DNA from 2 places in the Shewanella sp. SM29 genome. Region 1 is predicted to be linked to the other one. Evidence: predicted binding sites of a transcription regulator. Region 1 holds the regulator's gene; the other holds the start of a gene.
What was found. Region 1 encodes sigma-54, which starts transcription at its own class of promoters, with help from an activator protein. Its sites were predicted from a motif close to GTTGGCACGNNNNTNGNNT; they were not measured.
Positions count from the first base shown of each region.

Region 2: a site for sigma-54 is predicted at 6,454-6,472, ahead of flgB (flagellar basal body rod protein FlgB). Genes of this name have one in related genera too.

Region 1 is NZ_JAKKRN010000012.1:47,934-57,524, reverse strand. Features, by position in the region: gene kdsC (3-deoxy-manno-octulosonate-8-phosphatase KdsC) at 1-315, shown strand, start outside; gene lptC (LPS export ABC transporter periplasmic protein LptC) at 312-872, shown strand; gene lptA (lipopolysaccharide transport periplasmic protein LptA) at 859-1,413, shown strand; gene lptB (LPS export ABC transporter ATP-binding protein) at 1,410-2,141, shown strand; gene L5L77_RS10340 (RNA polymerase factor sigma-54) at 2,249-3,727, shown strand; gene hpf (ribosome hibernation promoting factor) at 3,756-4,043, shown strand; gene ptsN (PTS IIA-like nitrogen regulatory protein PtsN) at 4,046-4,489, shown strand; gene rapZ (RNase adapter RapZ) at 4,486-5,340, shown strand; gene L5L77_RS10320 (HPr family phosphocarrier protein) at 5,327-5,602, shown strand; gene mgtE (magnesium transporter) at 5,853-7,217, shown strand; gene L5L77_RS10310 (molybdate ABC transporter substrate-binding protein) at 7,296-8,132, opposite strand; gene L5L77_RS10305 (OmpA family protein) at 8,398-9,087, opposite strand.
Region 2 is NZ_JAKKRN010000005.1:76,259-85,849, reverse strand. Features, by position in the region: gene L5L77_RS05030 (flagellar basal body P-ring protein FlgI) at 1-947, opposite strand, end outside; gene flgH (flagellar basal body L-ring protein FlgH) at 959-1,633, opposite strand; gene flgG (flagellar basal-body rod protein FlgG) at 1,645-2,433, opposite strand; gene flgF (flagellar basal-body rod protein FlgF) at 2,444-3,187, opposite strand; gene flgE (flagellar hook protein FlgE) at 3,360-4,721, opposite strand; gene flgD (flagellar hook assembly protein FlgD) at 4,804-5,574, opposite strand; gene flgC (flagellar basal body rod protein FlgC) at 5,599-6,015, opposite strand; gene flgB (flagellar basal body rod protein FlgB) at 6,018-6,422, opposite strand; gene L5L77_RS04990 (CheR family methyltransferase) at 6,566-7,405, opposite strand; gene L5L77_RS04985 (chemotaxis protein CheV) at 7,506-8,426, opposite strand; gene flgA (flagellar basal body P-ring formation chaperone FlgA) at 8,632-9,339, shown strand; gene flgM (flagellar biosynthesis anti-sigma factor FlgM) at 9,415-9,591, shown strand, end outside.

The DNA of each region.
Region 1 (9,591 bases):
AACCGTATGACAGCCCTTGGTGTTACCCATATTTACCAAGGCGTAGACAATAAGTTCGAGCCCTATGAAGCATTGCTCGCACTTTATGGTGTCACCCCAGAAGAAGTGGCTTATATCGGTGATGATATTGTCGATCTCCCCGTGATGAATGTCGTCGGTTTAGCGGTCAGTGTTGCTGACGGCCACCCCTATGTACGCCAACACGCCCATTTTGTGACTACGCTCAATGGTGGCCACGGTGCACTGCGTGAACTCACAGATCTGTTACTCCTAAGTCAAAATAAATTCACTTCGGCCCATGGAATGAGTATATGAGTCGTGTGACACTCGCGATTATCGCTTTTTTTGGAACTGCACTAGCGCTTTACTGGCAGGTCCAGAACAAACACAGCGGTGATTCCGATAACAGAGTAAAAGATCAAAATACCCCAGATTTCATCGTTGAAGATCTGCGCAGTGTTGAGTTCAATGAGCAAGGACTAGTGAATAGCCGTGTGACGGCGAAACACATGGAACATTATGATTCAACGAATCAAACTTTCTTTACTCAACCTGTTTATCTTGTTTATCCAGACCAAGGTAAAGCACAATGGCAACTCAGGGCAGATCAGGGCAAGCTAAACAAGGAAACTGGCAAGGTTGTATTAGAAAATAATGTTATTATCGATGCCATTAGCCCAGAAGAACCGATTCAGACCTTGTCCACCAGTTATCTGGAACTCGATCTCAACACTATGATAATGACCTCTGACCGTACCATTTACGTCACAGGGAAAGATTTTAATATTCAAGGCCAAGGCCTTTATGCCGACCTCAACGCGCAAGAAGTGCAATTGACCAGTCAGGTAGTAGGAACATATGAAGCAAAATAACGTATTACTTGCCAGCCTAATGCTAATTATGAGCATGAGTGCTTTCGCGAAAGTCGGCGACTTAAAGCAAGAAGTCAAAATTAAAGCTGTGAGCCAAACTGCGGATATCAAAAACAACCAGATCATCTTCTTTGGTCCGGTGGAAGTTACCCAAGGCTCAATAAAAATCCAAGCAAATGAACTGCGTGCATTTTCCGCTGAAGGTGAAAATAGCAAAACTTTGGTCGCCACAGGCAACCCTGCTACGTATAGCCAAATATTAGACGATGGCCGCCCAGCATCGGCAAGCGCGAAAGAAATTCGTTACGATATGGCAAGCCGCACCTTAACACTGAAAGGTATGGCGTCATTAGATCAAGCGGGTAGCCAAGTTACAGGCAATTTAATCCGCTATAACATGATTCAACAGAAATTGATGGCCGAGAGTACTGGCAGTGGTGACGATCGCGTGATCACTATTATTCAGCCAGAAAACTATCAAGATGATGCTAAATCAGATGCTCCAGCGGATAAACCTGTGAAAAAGCAGGACTCTAAATGACCCAAATCACCTTAAGAGCACAAAATCTGGCGAAAAGTTACAAGAGTCGCCAAGTGGTTAAAGACGTCAGTCTGACGGTAAAAACCGGTCAAGTCGTTGGCCTACTCGGTCCAAACGGTGCAGGTAAAACCACGACCTTTTACATGGTTGTCGGGCTAGTGAAGAGCGATAAGGGACATATCTTTATCGACGATGATGATTTAACCGCAGATCCTATGCATCTGCGTGCCCGCAAAGGCATAGGTTACTTACCGCAGGAAGCCAGTATCTTTCGTAAGCTAACTGTTCATGACAACATCATGGCCGTACTGCAAACTCGTAAAGAACTTAAAAACGAAGAACGAGAAGAAGAACTAGAACATCTGCTCGAAGAGTTTCATATCACCCACATCCGTGACAGCCAAGGCATGTCATTGTCGGGTGGCGAACGTCGTCGCGTCGAAATTGCGCGGGCTTTAGCCGCTAATCCTAAGTTCATTTTGCTCGATGAACCGTTTGCCGGCGTCGATCCTATTTCGGTTATCGACATCAAGAAGATTATCGAACAACTCAAAAGTCGCGGCCTTGGCGTACTGATCACAGACCATAATGTCCGCGAGACATTAGATGTATGTGAACATGCTTATATTGTGAGTCACGGAAACCTGATTGCCGAAGGAACTCCAGCAGAGATCTTAGACAATCAGCAAGTTAGGGCTGTGTACTTAGGTGAACAATTCAGGCTATAGTTAATCGAGCGAAGCCAATGGAGGCAATTTACACCGCCATTGGGCTTCACTCAAAATGATAATAAGCGACCTCATCCAACAATAATAACGTAGGGATCAGCGGTAACATGAAAGCGTCACTCCAGCTCAAACTGGGTCAACAGTTAACCATGACGCCACAACTACAACAGGCTATACGTCTGTTGCAACTGTCGTCATTAGAACTGCAGCAAGAGATCCAGCAAGCATTAGATTCTAATCCCCTTCTCGAGCTGGAAGAGGATCAATTCGACGCCACTAAAACCCCTGTAAACCAAACGCTATCCGATACGGATTTCAGTGAATCTAGCACTCTGCCACCAGAAAAAGACAGCTCCACCATAGACACGGCAGAGTCGCTAACCAAAGAATCCATGCCCGATGAGCTCCCCATGGACACCACATGGGATGAAGTGTTTACCGCCTCCCCAAACTCAGGCCCCGGCGGCAGTCGTGAAGACGATATGCCCTTCCAAGGCGAGACCAGTGAAGGTTTGTACGAACACTTAGAATGGCAAAAAAACCTCACGCCGTTTTCTGAAACCGATTTAGCCATTGCCACCGCCATTATTGATGCCATCGACGATCAGGGCTATCTCACCCAAAGCACTGAAGAAATTCTCGAAGCCATGGGTAATCCTGAAGTTGAGCTTGACGAAGTCGAAGCCGTACTCAAGCGTATTCAGCATTTTGATCCCATAGGCGTTGCCGCCCGCGATTTAAGTGAATGCCTGCTGATCCAACTGTCGCATTTCGCCGCTGATACTCCCAACCTAGAAAACGCCCGTATGCTGATCAAAGATCATTTAGATCTGATCGCCGCCCGAGACTTTAGGTTGTTGATGCGTAAGACTAAATTAAAAGAAGATGAATTAAGGGATGGTATAGCACTCATCCAAACCCTCAATCCTCGCCCAGGTTTGTTGATCACGCCCAATAATGACGAATACGTTATCCCAGATGTGTCTGTGTCGAAGAAAAATGGCCGCTGGGTCGTTGAGCTAAATCCTGACTGCATGCCAAAAATCAATGTAAATCAACATTATGCTTCTATGGCACGCAGTACCAAAAACCAAGCCGATAGCCAATTTATTCGCGGCCATCTGCAAGAGGCTAAATGGTTTATTAAGAGCCTAGAAAGCCGTAACGATACTTTGCTTAAAGTTGCTAATTGCATAGTGCAATATCAGCAAGGTTTCTTTGAGTATGGTGAAGAAGCCATGAAGCCTATGGTGCTTAACGATATTGCCGAAGCGGTAGAAATGCATGAGTCCACCATCTCACGGGTCACAACTCAAAAATACATGCATACCCCTAAGGGACTTTTTGAACTAAAATACTTCTTCTCTAGCCACGTCGGTACTGACGATGGTGGTGAGTGCTCATCCACAGCAATCAGAGCCTTTATAAAGAAACTGGTGGCAGCGGAAAACCAGAAAAAACCATTAAGCGATAGCAAGATGGCACAGCTTCTGGCAGAACAAGGGATCAACGTAGCCCGCAGAACCATTGCGAAGTACCGAGAGGCTATGCTTATTCCACCTTCTAATCAGCGTAAAAGTTTATAACCTACAGTGGATATCGGAGGACGTTTCTATGCAAATAAACCTAAGTGGACACCATGTCGAAATTACCGAATCGTTACGTGCATATGTAGAAGAAAAGTTTTCAAAACTTGAACGCCATTTCGAACAGATCAATAATGTGCACGTTGTGCTCAATGTTGAGAAAATGCAACAAATTGCCGAAGCGAGAATAAACCTCATAGGTGGTGAAGTTTTTGCTACTTCAGAGCATGCTGACATGTATGCCGCTATAGACGCCCTGATTGACAAGCTTGACCGTCAGGTTATTAAACACAAAGAGAAGTTAACAAAACACTAATAATGGAACTTTGTACCATACTGCGGCCGGAGTGCACTACCTGCGCCACTCCGGGCAGTAAGAAAAAGGTACTGGAACTCATCAGCGACTTAGTCGCTGCCCAGTACCCGACCCTCTCATCTCAAGAGATATTCGAAAGCCTAGTGGCGCGCGAAAAGATGGGGAGCACAGGTATAGGTAACGGCATCGCCATTCCACATGGTCGACTAGCCGATATAGATCAGCCCATTGCCATACTAATTAAGTGTGAAGAGCCGATAGCATTTGATGCTATCGATAAGCAACCTGTTGATATTTTATTTGCACTACTGGTGCCTGCAGACCAATGTCAGCAGCACTTAAGTACCTTGTCTTGCATGGCCGAAAAGCTGAGCGACAAGCAAATATTAAAGCAATTACGCAAGACGCATGATGAAACGGAACTCTATCAGGTAATCACTGGATGAAACTGGTCATAGTGTCGGGCCGCTCAGGCTCAGGCAAATCTGTCGCCCTTAGGGTACTCGAAGATCTCGGCTATTATTGTGTCGATAACCTTCCCTTGCCATTGATTGGCAGTTTGCTTGAGCAACTCAAAGGCAGTAACGATCTCGTCGCCATCAGTGTCGACGTGCGTAACATGCCTGAGCAGGATAAGGTCTTAGTGAAACAACTCGCTAGCCTACCTCCAGATACTGAGTTAACGAGCTTCTTCCTTAACTCCAGCGATAAAATTCTGCTCAAGCGTTACAGCGAAACCCGCCGTTTGCATCCTTTGTCGAAGAGCCGAGTCTCTTTGCAAGAAGCGATAAAGCTGGAGGGAAAACTGCTCGAGCCTATGTCAAAACTGGTCGATCACTACATAGATACGTCGAATTTGAATATCTATGATTTAAGCGACCAAGTCAGACAAATTCTCCTTGGTAGTGTCGATAAAGAACTCGTGATCAACTTCGAGTCCTTTGGCTTTAAGCACGGAATGCCCACCGAAGCCGACTTTATGTTCGATGTGCGCTTCCTGCCCAATCCCCACTGGGAGTTGGCACTGCGACCATTGACTGGTTTAGATGAACCCGTAGCTGAGTTCTTAAATCGCCAACCACTGGTCAATAAGTTCATCTGGCAAATCGAAAATTTACTGGAGACTTGGCTGCCGCACCTCGAGCGTAACAATCGCAGTTATTTAACTGTGGCCATTGGCTGCACAGGTGGACAGCACAGATCGGTTTACGTCGCAGAGCAATTGGCAAAACGCTTTAGTAACGGTAAACATAAAGTTTATGCCCGTCATCGAGAGCTCAATAATGCCAAAGCTTGAGCGTCAGATAACCATCTGTAATAAGCTCGGTTTACATGCCCGTGCCGCCACTAAGTTGGTGGTACTGGCTTCCGAGTTTGATGCGACCATCACCTTAATACAAGGCGATAAACAAGCATCGGCCGCCAGTGTGCTTGGCTTGCTGATGCTTGAAACTGGCATGGGTAAAACCATCAGGCTTATCGCCGAAGGCCCAGATGCAGAGCCGGCTCTCGATGCCATTTGTGCCTTAATCGACGCTAAGTTTGACGAAGCCTGTTAGTTTCACTTCACACTAAGCACTTCATCGTTAGTTTCACTTCATGTCTAGTTTAAAAAACTTGCCATTCAGACATGGCAAAACATTTGTCGCTCGACGATACAAGCCACAGGTGATTACACTAGCGGTCATTGCGCTGGCCTTAACCTTACCTTAGCCGCCTTAATCTGTGTCATCGACTGACGCTTAGTCACCGCTAAATCCTAGCCCAACACTAAGATCTCAAACCAATTTGCCGCACAATGGAGGACAAATGCCCGTAGATAATGCAGAAAACGATCACACCGGACATAGTCTTGACCAGTTAAACCAAGCGCTTAGCAGCGGCATGTTCGTGCATGTGCGTAATATGCTGCAAAAAATGGCCGCCTCAGATATCGCGCTGATCTTAGAATCATCACCGCCAAGTGCCAGACAAGTATTGTGGCAGCTCATCGATCAGGAACAAATAGGCGACATACTCGATGAGTTGAGTGAAGAACTCAAAGACCCACTGATCCGCAGCATGAGCCCTGAGCGAGTCGCGAAAGCGACAGCAAGCATGGACACCGACGATCTCGCCTATATTCTGCGAAGTCTTCCCGACGCCGTTTACAAACAAGTGTTGCAGTCGATGACGGAGCAAAATCGCCTGAGGGTAGAACAAGCCCTATCTTATCCAGATGAGACCGCCGGCAGCTTGATGAACACAGATACTGTCACCCTAAGACCCGATGTGAATATCGATGTGGTGCTGCGCTATCTTCGGCAAAGGGGCAACCTACCCGACACCACAGATACCTTATATGTGGTCGACAAACAGGACAAAGTCCTTGGCGGTGTTAGGCTGGCAGATCTGCTGACTTGCGCGCCAAGCACCACAATTCGCAATATCATGGATCCCAATATTCAAAGTATTCCGGTGAGCATGTCCGACAGCGAAGTGGCGCAGAAATTCGAACGCAATGATTGGGTATCGGCACCTGTCGTCGACAGTGATGGTAAGCTACTCGGGCGTATCACAATCGATGACGTAGTCGATGTTATCCGCGAAGATGCTGAACATTCCATGATGGGTATGGCGGGGATGGACGGAGATGAAGATACCTTTGGTCCAGTGCTAAAAAGTACCCTACGTCGCTCGCTCTGGCTCACGATTAACTTATTCGCCGCCCTGCTCGCATCGTCGGTCAGCAATATGTTTGAAGGCACTATTGAGCAATTTGCCACTATCGCCATCCTAATGACGATTGTCCCTAGCATGGGCGGTGTTGCCGGTAATCAGACCTTAGCCCTCGTGATCCGTGGTATTGCTTTAGGCCATATCGGCCAAAGCAACGCCCGCTGGCTTATCGGTAAAGAGCTATCTATTGGTTTTCTCAATGGCTTGATGTGGTCTATTTTAGTCTTTGTCGCCGTGTGGCTATGGAAGGATGATATGGCACTGGCGGGATTAATTGGTAGCGCTATGCTGATCAATATGACAGTAGCTGGGCTTGCAGGTGCGAGTATTCCATTGATTTTAAAACGACTTAAAATCGATCCTGCCCTCGCTGGCGGTATGGTGCTCACCACAGTCACTGACGTGGTTGGCCTGTTCGCCTTCCTCGGGTTAGCGACGCTCTACCTGATGAACTAACGCTTTAACAGTTTAAGCTAACCACAGAACGGCACTCCAAAGGTGCCGTTTTTTATCCCACTGGAAAACTAAAGAAGGCTATTTTGCCGGAGGTTGAAAACCATAACTGCTCAGAATCGCTTGGCCTTTTGTCGATAGAATAAACTCGGCTAACGGCTTAGCGGCAGTATTAGCGCCTTGCAAAACCAGTAAACCATAGTCGGCACCCACGGCGAGTTCCTGCGGTAAGTCTATGATTTGTAAACTCGGCACTTCTTTTTTAGCCAGCACAGCATTAGTGCAATAGGTTAAAAAGATATCCGCTTGCTTGTTTTCCATCACCCAGCCATAGGGGTTGCGATCTTTAGGCGGTTTAACGCTCTCAGGGCCGCCCGTCAGTTGTAATGCCTTGGTCTCTAACGCGGCTTTCGCATTGGGTTTTACCGCTTCGGCCTTAGCAAAAACGGCCCAGGCATAATCACCCGCGGGGTCGGCTTTCGGGGTTGAGGTGCCGACTTTAACCTTAGGATCTAACAAGGTATCGAGTAACGTCGCACTCGTCACCTGAACTGTGTCTTGAGCAACAGCGCAGAGTTGATTACGGGCAAACATTTGCACCGCTTCGCCCTGACCCGAATCCACTAATGCCTGTGGATGTTTCATATTCGCCGAGGCAAAGATATCGACTTTCTCGCCCTCTTGAATGCGCTTTAACAATAAACCTGAGGGCGCATATTGCGCTACAACACTTATTTGCGACTGTGCTTGATAAGCAGCAATAATATCACTCATCGCAGCCTTTAAACTGCCTGCGGCGCGCAGTTCTATCGGCGTGACTCCTGTGGTCAATTCGGCTTTCATCGGCACTCCTTGTACAGCAGTCACCATGATGACAGGACTTAAACTCAAGGCTACTAACACATTTTTGCTTATCATAGTCATATTCTCCTTTAGGCACTAAAAGTCATTCTTGTGACTTATCCCCATACAGAACGTGAAATCGATAAAGGGATCAAGCTGAACTCATCCCAAGGTAATTAGCAGTGATATGTTTGTGGTGCAGGTCACTCAAGGTGCGCTTCATAAAGGACAAATTGTCTAATTGAAGCCCGGCAAGCTAATCACTCAATTAGCCCACCACTGAAAACAAAAAAGTCGCCCCAGGCGACTTTTTCAGCGAGAACTTTGTGCTTAGACCAGACTATTTACCCGTTGGTATTAGTACGATCTCAACGCGGCGGTTTTGTGCTCGGCCATTTGCATTGGCATTTGATGCAATAGGACTCGCTTCACCCATACCTTTTGATTTTACACGGGCAGAGGCAACGCCTTTACTCATCAAGTAATTACCCACTTCGCTAGCACGGACCTGTGACAGACGTAAATTGTAAGAGTCTGAACCACTGCTGTCGGTATAACCTAATACGTTAAGCTGCGTTTTGCTGTATTCCTTGGCCACAACCGCCACTGAGTTCAGCACGCGTTTAGCCCCGTCACTTAACTCGGTTTGATCTACGCCAAAGGTCACTTCATTAGGCATATTCAAAATGATGTTATCGCCGTTACGGGTCACACTCACGCCCGTTGAGGCTAATTGTTGGCGTAATTTAGTCTCTTGCACATCCATGTAATAACCAATACCACCACCGACTGCGGCGCCCGATGCAGCACCAATTAAAGCACCTTTACCGCGGTCGCTCTTGCTCGAAGATACCACCCCAATTGCGGCACCCGCGACGGCACCAATCAATGCGCCACTGGTCGCTTTAGCGGTTTGTTCTTCGTTTGAATAGGGATTGATTGTTGTACAACCCGATGCAACTAGCGCGGTCGTCAATACCACTATGGCTAACAGGGATGGTTTAGATTGCACTGCCTGAAAACACTTCATCATTTATAACCTCTTTATATGATTGATGACTGTGAATACCGCTCAAAAGGGCAAGAAATATCACGTCCATTAGGTAATACGAATGACCTAGGGATTGCCACAAAGCAGGCAGTATATAAGCAATTGCGCTGGAGACAATCCTTTATCCATCTTCAATTATGCTAATCCAGATTTTAGTCAGCAAAGATACAGATTTCGGGCTTCAATCATGGCTTAGACCGCCCTGCTCCATATCAAGCCAATGGCACCGAAATAGTGCGCCTTGCACCTTTTTTGGCAGCACTAAAAAATCACGCCGTTTTAATCGAATATACAAGCCAATGATTTTAAACATTAAAATAAAAATTAGAATATTGGCACGAATTTTACATACTACTAAGTGAGTAGACAGTCAGACGCGGTAGAAATCGCCGAAAACTCAAGTCGACTTCAACAGGATTAATCCAAATTAAATGGACCTATCGAGACAGAAAATGGGCTCGAGTATTTAGGGTCATAAAGGAG
Region 2 (9,591 bases), on a different contig from region 1:
CGGCGGTCACTTTCTGTCGCTGTGATCGTACTATTACTCGTGACGGTTGTTTGACCATTTGCCAACGCGTTAGGCTGCGAAACCTGTGTCGCCTCCGCAATCGTGACAGTCATGCCGCCATGGGTAATCGCCGCAGGGAGTAAGCGTACGTTTTGCCCAACCACTATGGTTCCAGTACGTGAATTAACGATCACTTTGGCAGATTCCTCTGCGGGAACAACATCAAGGTTTTCAAGCGTTGCTAAAAAGGAGACCCGTTGTGATACATCACGTGGAGCAGTTACCTGAACAGACGTCGCATCTAAAGGACGCGCCATATCAGGACCTAATAGATCATTGATCGCATCGGCCATTCGCTGCGCAGTAGAGAAATCCGAACGACGTAGGTTAAACGTCAAATAATCGCCAGTTGAAAATGGGGTAGCTACACTACGCTCAACAATTGCGCCATTCGGTATACGACCTACAGTTGGCGTATTTTGAATCACCTTTGAACCATCTAAACCATCGGCACTAAAACCACTCACCACTAAACTACCTTGGGCGATCGCATACACATTACCGTCTACCCCTTTCAAAAAGGTCTGTAATAATGTGCCACCGCGTAAGCTTTTGGCTTCGCCTAAGCTAGATACCGTCACGTCAAGATCTTGACCAGGTTTGATAAAGGCAGGCATATCCGCGTGTACGGCTACCACTGCAACGTTTTTAATTTTCGGTTTGACGTTGTCAGGAAGATTAATCCCAAAGTTTTTGAGCATAGTCATAAAGGTCTGCTCGGTATAACTGGTTTTTTCCCCCGTTCCCGGTAAACCGACCACTAAGCCATAACCAATCAACTGGTTACTACGCACACCTTGCACATTGGCAATATCTTTAATTCGTTCAGCCTGACTAGGTAGAGAAAACACTAGCATGGCAACGGCTAACACCAGTTTATATTTCATGATACGACTCCTTAGAAGGGCCACCAGTCGCTCATAAAGAACTGGCTTAACCAGCCCACTTTTTGAGCATCTGCGAAAGTGCCTGTGCCACTGTATTGGATACGGGCATTAGCCATTCGCGTTGAATCGACAGTGTTATCGGGTTTAATGTCCTGCGAACGAACGAGACCAGTGACACGAATAAACTCATCACCATTATTGATTGAAATCCATTTTTCACCACGGATCACTAAGCTGCCGTTGTTTAGCACTTGCATCACGTTTGCCGAGATGCTGCCATCTAGACTATTGCTCTGATCCGCATCCGATTCACGCTTAGTGTTCATGCTATCTTTGTAACGCAAATCAATTGGCACTCCGCCAATGGACACATTACTACCACCTGCAAAGATGGGATCTAAGCTCATGTCTGAACCTTTTTTGATCTGATTGCCTGCACTCTTCTTAGCTTGAGTCGATTCCTTCAATACGATAGTGATAATGTCACCGACTTTGTGGGCGCGTATATCCGAATACAAGCTAGATGCTTGGCTGTCTTGATAAATAGAGCCAGTTGCGGCAATTTTTGTCGGCGGTGCCTCTGGGTATACCGGCGCGTAAAAGGGATCATCCGCAAGGGGTTTCTTTTGCGTCGAGCTACAAGCTGCAAGCAATAACGCGACGGCCAACACAAGATATCTAGCCATGATGTTTGCCTCTATAAATTCTGAGTCACATAAGACAGCATCTGATCTACCGCTGAAATCACTTTTGAGTTCATCTCGTAAATGCGCTGACTTTCGATAAGGTTCACCAGTTCCTCGGTCACGTTCACATTAGAGGTTTCTAAGGCGCCTTGACGAATAGCACCCATGCCATCTAACGAAGCGGTACCTTGAATTGGCGTGCCGCTCGCACCAGTTTCCGTATATAAGTTTTGTCCCATAGGATCTAGACCCGATGGATTAATAAAATCCGTCATAGTCAACTGACCCACGACTTGGTTCTCAGCGGTACCTGGGGTTTTTACTGAAACTTCGCCCTCCGCGGAAACGGTAATACTGGTCGCATTATCAGGAATAGTGATCGCGGGTTGTAGCAAATAGCCAGAACCTGGCGTCACAATCTGACCCGTATCGTCTAAGGTAAACTGACCATTTCGAGTATAAGCAGTGGTTCCATCAGGGAGCTGGATTTCAAAAAATCCAGGACCTTCAATCATAAGATCCAGCGAGTTATCCGTCGTCAGCATGTTACCCTGAGTAAACATTTTTTGAGTGGCGACGACTTTCGTACCCGCACCTATGTTTAATCCGTTGGGTAACTTAGTGTTAGAAGCACTAACACCACCCGCTTGGTTAACTGTTTGATAGAGTAAATCTTCAAATACTGCGCGGCTTTTTTTGTAGCCCACAGTGCTAGCGTTCGCTACGTTGTTTGAAATCACTGAAATATCAGTTTGCTGTGCGTCTAAGCCAGTTTTACTAATCCATAACGCCGGATGCATAATCTATCTCCTAACTAATACGCATTAATGAAGATGAAGCGCGATCATTCTCTTCCGCGGTTTTCATCATCTTGACTTGCAATTCAAACTGGCGCTGAAGATCAATCAAAGACACCATTTCATCAACAGGGTTAACGTTACTGCCCTCTACGGCACCACTTTCAACTGCGACGAAAGGGTCAGCTGGTGCTGGTTCACCTGACATTTGTCGAAATAATCCATCTTCACCACGCATCATCTGCGCATTGCCGGGATTAACTAACTTCAATCTCGCCACTTCTTCTATCACTTCAGCAGTCGCCCCTTGAGGGCGAACAGACACTATGCCATCCTGTGAAATTGACACTTTATCAATAGGTAATGGCAGCACTATCGGGCCAGCATCCCCCATCACGGGATTGCCTCTGTCGTTATACAACATGCCCGTCGCATCGAAACTGAGACTACCTGAACGGGTATAAGCTTCACTGCCATCTTTCGCCTGAACGGCAAACCAGCCATCGCCTTTAATGGCAACATCGAGATCCCGTCCAGTGGTTTTTATCGGACCAGAGCGAAAATTAGCTGACGGAGATTCTGTCATCACAAACACCCTTGAAGGCAACCCTTCACCGAAGGCTTGCATCGATCTGGCCTGCGCCATATCTGATTTAAAACCATCGGTATTAGCATTGGCTAAGTTGTTCGCACGGAGTGCCAGCTCATTCATATTTTGCTTAGCGCCACTCATGGCGACATAAAGGAATTTGTCCACAGACTGCTCCGTCAAATTTTCTACATGACGATATCAAAGCAAGCATCGTGCCAATAAACATTGATTTTAATTTACTGATAAAATTGAAGAATAAGGAAATGAAGTGAGTTGACAGCAGGATAAAGGCTAAGTGTTGCCACTGGCGGCAACACTTAGTTAAATAAAGTAATGATTAGCGGATTTGTAATACGGTTTGCTGCAGCGTGTTATTCACTTCAAGGGTACGGGAGTTTGCTTGGAAGTTACGCTGCGCCGAAATTAAATCAACCAGTTCAGTCGTCAAATCGATGTTCGATTGCTCTAACGCCGATGAACTGATGCTACCAAAAGTTCCACTATTTGCCTCACCCGCTAACGCTGGACCTGAGTTCAAACTAGCCTTCCACGACGTATTACCCACTTGCGTTAAACCTTGTTCGTTAGCAAAACGAACTAAAGCAACCCGTGCTAAAGGCACGGTTGAACCATTAGAATAACTCGCGGTCACTAAACCATCTTCGCCGATTTCAACGTTAGTTAAGCGACCTACAGTCGTACCATCTTGCGTCAACTCAGTTGCACCAAAAGGAGCCGCATATTGCGTTGGGGCATTAAACTTCACAGTCAAATCTTGAGTACCATCGGCACCAGCCCCTAAAACACCCGCACCACTGACGCCCAAAGCCTCAGTCTTGACTATAGCAGGATCACTACCAGTGTAGACACCAACAGAATTGAACTTGAGTACAGAGCCTTTCCAACCACCAGCAGTTTGAGCCGTGCCCGTTGCATCAGGTGTACCATCGCCGGTGGTATCTGTTTGATAAGTACCAGCAGGACCGGCTAGATCTACTTGCTTTCCATCAACAGCATAGTAAGCCACCCAATTGTTCTCACCATTGTACGAACCATCTTTGGGCTTAACAAAATAAGTGGTCATAATATGTGGCTCACCGAGTGAGTCATAAATTGTCATTGATGTAACGTTATTGTAGGTTTTTGCATCTAGAGGATCGAATGCCGCGGGGTCGAGTGCACTTTCCTTAGCATTTAAGTTCATTTGTAAAGTAACATTCTCAGTCTTTACAGGGCTACCCGCAGTGTCTGGTATTTGTACCGGCTTAGCCGTCGTTAAACTCACTGATGTTGAGTTCCCATCTTTATCCACTGGGAAAGTTTGCAAATAATTACCAGCAGAATCAACCATGTAATTATTTTTATCTACCTTAAATGCTCCAGCACGGGTAAACGAGTGGTCTAATGTACCCAGTTCAGAAGCAGTAACGAAAAAGCCACCCCCTTTAATCGCCATATCAAGGGAGTTATTCGTCAACTGTAAGCTACCTTGATGGAATTGCTGTGCCACTTGGCTCGTCGCAACACCACCACCGACAGCAGTTTTAGCATTTGAAAAAATAGAATTAGCGTAAACATCCGCAAATTCAGCACGGGACTCTTTAAAGCCAATGGTGTTCGCATTAGCAATGTTATTCGCCGTAGTGTTTAAATCTTTCTGCGCGGCAGAAATGCCACTCAATGCAATGTTAAACGACATAATTCACCTCTACACTTGACTCAATTCATTTATGAGCGACTTACGCCCAATTCGGATACTGCAAAAATTCTTTTAGGCAAACTTAGGTTTCAGACACAGCTAACACATCGGTTAACTTGATGCCCATACCGCCTCTCAAGTTAAGAATCGCGCCAGTACTGGCCGTACCGAGAGAAACGCTGGTCACATGAGCATAGGTCGAGACTGGCAATTCTTGGGATTTCCCATCCACTAAACCACTCGCCTTGATCGTATAGTTACCTGCGGTTACAGGGTTTCCATCTTTATCGAGGCCATCCCAGTTAACATCGACATTGCCCCCCTTACTGCCATCAACTTTAAAGGTGGTCACAACTTGGCCTTTCTCATCCTCAACACGTACAGTAACTTCAGGAATTTTAGCTGGCGTGCTAATCACACCTTTTATTGTTGGGCTTTCAGCTGAAATGTTACCTGTATCAGTTGGGATCAATACCTTGCGACCAACAAGTCCTGATGCCTGTAATGCTTGGCTTGATGTCATAACACCGTTTAAATTAACGATTTCCTTATTCAACTTAGTAATACCATCAACCGTCGAGAATGATGCCATCTGCGCAATCATTTGGTCGTTGTCGACGGGCTTAAAGGGATCTTGCATCGATAACTGTTGGCTTAATAACGAGAAAAAGTCATCTTGAGTTAACTGCTGGCTTTTTGCTTCCGGTACTATTGAATCTTTTGGCAAACGTATGCCATCAAGAAACGGATTACCCGTTGAGCTGGTTGATGAATTCGTCGTAACGGCATTTGGCTGACTCTTATTTTGAGCCGTCTGCGCCGACGCTTGGTTAATTTGATTAATGAGGCTCACAGCTTACCTCCTAAGTAACACATGTTATTTACCCATCCCAAGTGTTTGTTGCAGCATAGACTTAGCTGCTTCAGCGACTTGAACATTCATTTGATATGAGCGCGAAGCAGAAATCATGTCTGCCATTTCTTCCATGACATTAACATTCGGTTTATAAATAAAGCCGTCCGCATCCGCCATAGGATGATCGGGCGAGTATTCTTTCAGTAGTGGTTTATCACTTTCTACAATGCCTTTTACTGCAACGCCTTGAGAAGCTTGTTGCTGACTTTGGGCTTTAGCCATTTCGGCTTCAAAAATGGGATGACGGGAACGATAGGTCTTATCTACACTACTCGAGACGGAATCCGCGTTGGCTATGTTGCTCGCGGTGGTGTTTAGCCTGACCGATTGAGCAGACATTCCCGAGCCAGCAACATCAAATATGCTAAATAAACTCATGATTAATCCCCTCTCAACGCTTTCTTCATGCCACTAAACTTACTATCTAAAAAACCTAGCGACATTTGATATTCAAGTGCATTTTGCATGAATGCCGATTGTTCCTGTTGGATATCAACAGTATTACCATCACCGGTATCGGGTTGATTTGGCACACGGAACTTAACAAATTGCCCAGTCAACTCCGCAAGCCCAAAATGCTTATCTGGCTCTTGCATTTCAAGACTATTTCGCTGCTGCTGTTGGCCTCGAGCGGCCTGCATTGCCGCAGAAAAATCAACATCGCGGGCTTTGTAATGTGGCGTATCTGCGTTAGCGATATTGCTTGAAATGACTTCAGCCCGCTGCGCTCTAATACCGAGAGTGTATTGATGCACACCCAGTGCATTATCAAAATTGATCGCCATAAAATTGCCTCCTCGTGTTCTCACGAAAATAAAGCAATTCATGTGCCAACATCAGGAAAATTTTGAGAATAACAACAAGGATGAGCAAGTGATGGGTAAAAAATTACCGACAATTGTCGGTAATTTTCTTTAGAGCGGCTGAGTTAAGTCTTTTTCTGGTAATAAATGCCAGGGTTACAACGAACCATATCAAACTCGTCCGTTAAACCAGCGATAGATTCTGATGCACCGAGAAATAAAATCCCTTTGGGATTGAGAGCGGCAGCGAATTGCCGCAAAATTTTTGCCTTTGCCTCTGGTGCAAAATAAATCAGCACATTGCGGCAAAAGATAATGTCGAACTTGCCAAGCAGACTATAACTCTCAAGCAAATTATGCGCTCTAAAGTTCACCAACCGCTTCACATTATCCTTTAACTTCATATTACCTGAAGGTAATGCATCAAAAAACTGACGCTTACGTTCTTCAGATAAACCACGCGCTAATGCCAAACTATCGTACTCGGCATTTTTGCAGCGTTCTAACATGGAAGGAGATAGATCCGTTGCTTGAATCGAAGCACTACCAGCCAAGGCACCAGGCTTCTTCTGTTGATACTCAAGAATAGTCATAGCCAATGAGTATGGCTCTTGGCCTGACGAGCAAGCCGCAGACCAAATTTTGAGCGGACGCCCCAGACGACTGTATTCAGGTAGTAGGACATTATTCAACAACTCAAATGGATAACGATCACGGAACCAAAGGGTTTCATTGGTCGTCATAGCATCGATCACTTCAGCTCTGAGCGCACGCTCAGTAGGCTTCATCGAATGCTTAACCACATCAGATAAGGATGGCAGGTTATATTTGCCCATCAAAGGAGCAAGACGACTGCGCACAAGATATTGCTTATTTTCACCCAGTACGATGCCGCTGTGTTGCTCTAAGAACAACCTAAATTGATTATATTCAGCCTCAGCGAGTGATTTATTTGGCACATTCACATCCTAAATCCTATAGCAAGCACCAAAATCAGTGCGAAACCATCATGTTATAAAGTCGAGATTATAGCGTAAAGCGTATCTAGGTACTAACCTACAGCAATTACAAACTTAAATGCTTATTCACAGCAGCAGCCAGTTCGTCGGGATTAAACTTAGCGATAAAGTCATTAGCCCCCACTTTTTGAACCATTGCCTGATTGAATACACCACTTAACGAAGTATGCAGTACCACTTTAATATGCTTAAGCTTAGGATCATCTCGGATTTCAGCGGTCAGGGTGTAGCCATCCATTTCAGGCATCTCAATATCAGAGATTATGAGGGGGATCTCATCGGCCACATTATCCATCTCTTTGGCGATCTCTTTAAGCTTGTCTAATGCTTCGCGACCATCTTTTGCGGTATCAATTTGTAAATTCAATGACTCGAGTGAACGAATAATTTGTTTACGCGCCACGGCAGAATCATCAATAACCATAATATGATAATGCTGAGTTCTGTCGAGGGTCAGTTTTTCATTGGCTTCTTCACTGATAGCCGTTTTAACTGGTGAAATCTCATCTAAGATTTTTTCCACATCGAGAATTTCAACTAATTCACCTTCAATTTCAGTCACAGCTGTCAGATAAGAATAACGGCCAGCACCTTGCGGCGGAGGCATAATCGCTTCCCAATTCATGTTGATGATCCGCTCAACAGAACTGACCAAGAAGCCTTGAACACTGCGGTTATATTCAGAAATAATGATGAAACAGTTTTCAGTGCTCGCTAAAGGTTTTCCCCCTGTTGCCGCACTCAAATCAATCACTGAAATGGTTGTTCCACGAATATGAGCAACACCCTTCACATAAGGATTAAGTTTAGGCAAAGTGGTCAGTGGTGGACACTGCAGTACTTCTTTCACCTTAAACACGTTAATCCCAAACCGTTGACGACCGTTTAATTTAAAAAGCAGTAATTCTAAACGGTTTTGTCCAACGAGCTGGGTTCGTTTGTTGACTGAATCAAGAATACTCGACATAACTCTGCCTTGTTGTTCTGTTTATGTTCGGCCCTATAACTCAGTTGAGTATAGGCATATTAATTGCTTACGTCTTATCTATCGATAAACATAGTCGAAACTGAGTCAATCTTCTGACAGTGATGCAAATTATTATTACAGTGGTCAGCTTCGAACTTAATAAAAGTATAGGTGCATTCTGGCGTTACAAGCTAGTCTCTTCATTATGAAAGTAAATTTAGTCTGTTTTTTTAGTCTTTTCACCCTCTTCATGCCCGCTTTTGCGAGTGCAGAGCCTATTGTCCCCACCGTATCGGCAATCTCAGAATTAGCTAAAGCGCTTATTTCAGAAAAAATATCCGTTCCAGAAAATGCCAAAGTAAATATTTCGCCACAGATGGTTGACGCAAGAATGCTGCCGTCACAATGTTCGTCTCCAATGAAAGTTGAACTGGCTAGCGATAGGGAAATTAGCCGTAATAACACCTTAAAAGTCAGCTGTGATACGCAAGACTTAGCTTACCCTTGGCAAATCTATATCTCGGTTCGGGTGGATATCTTATTCCCCGTTGTTGTCTCAACCGAAATCTTAGCACCAGGCGAACTCATCTCTCCTAGTCAAGTAGAAGTCCGTTACATTGAACAAAATAGCTTGAGAGGTGCCGAATTCGATGACCCGAGTAAATTGGCTGGCGTGCGAGTAAAACGACGAGTAGCAAAAGATAATCCCATATTAAGCAACAACTTATGCTTCGTTTGTAAAAATGATTCGGTCTCTATCTACGTTCGTTCTGGCTCATTCGAGCTAAAAACAGTGGGCGAAGCCCTACAAGATGGCAATAAAGGTGATCGGATCAGAGTCAAAAATAGCAGTTCAAACAAAGAACTAGATGCTATAGTCACAGGCATTGGCGAAGTTGAAGTAAGAATGTAAAATAATCTAAAGCTTTTTTGTAAGCTGCCGATACCCCAGTTAAGAAATCCCGTACACACGACGCTGGAGCCTAAAATGGCAATTGATATTAGCAAACTCAACACTGCAACGACTGCGCAAGTTCGTTCAGGCGCAACGAAAGCGAGCAGCGATCAATCTGCTCAAGTTGCTACAAAATCGACAACACCACAAAGAAGCGACTCTGTGGTCATTACGGCCCAGGCACAACAACTTCAAGGAGCTCAGACTAAA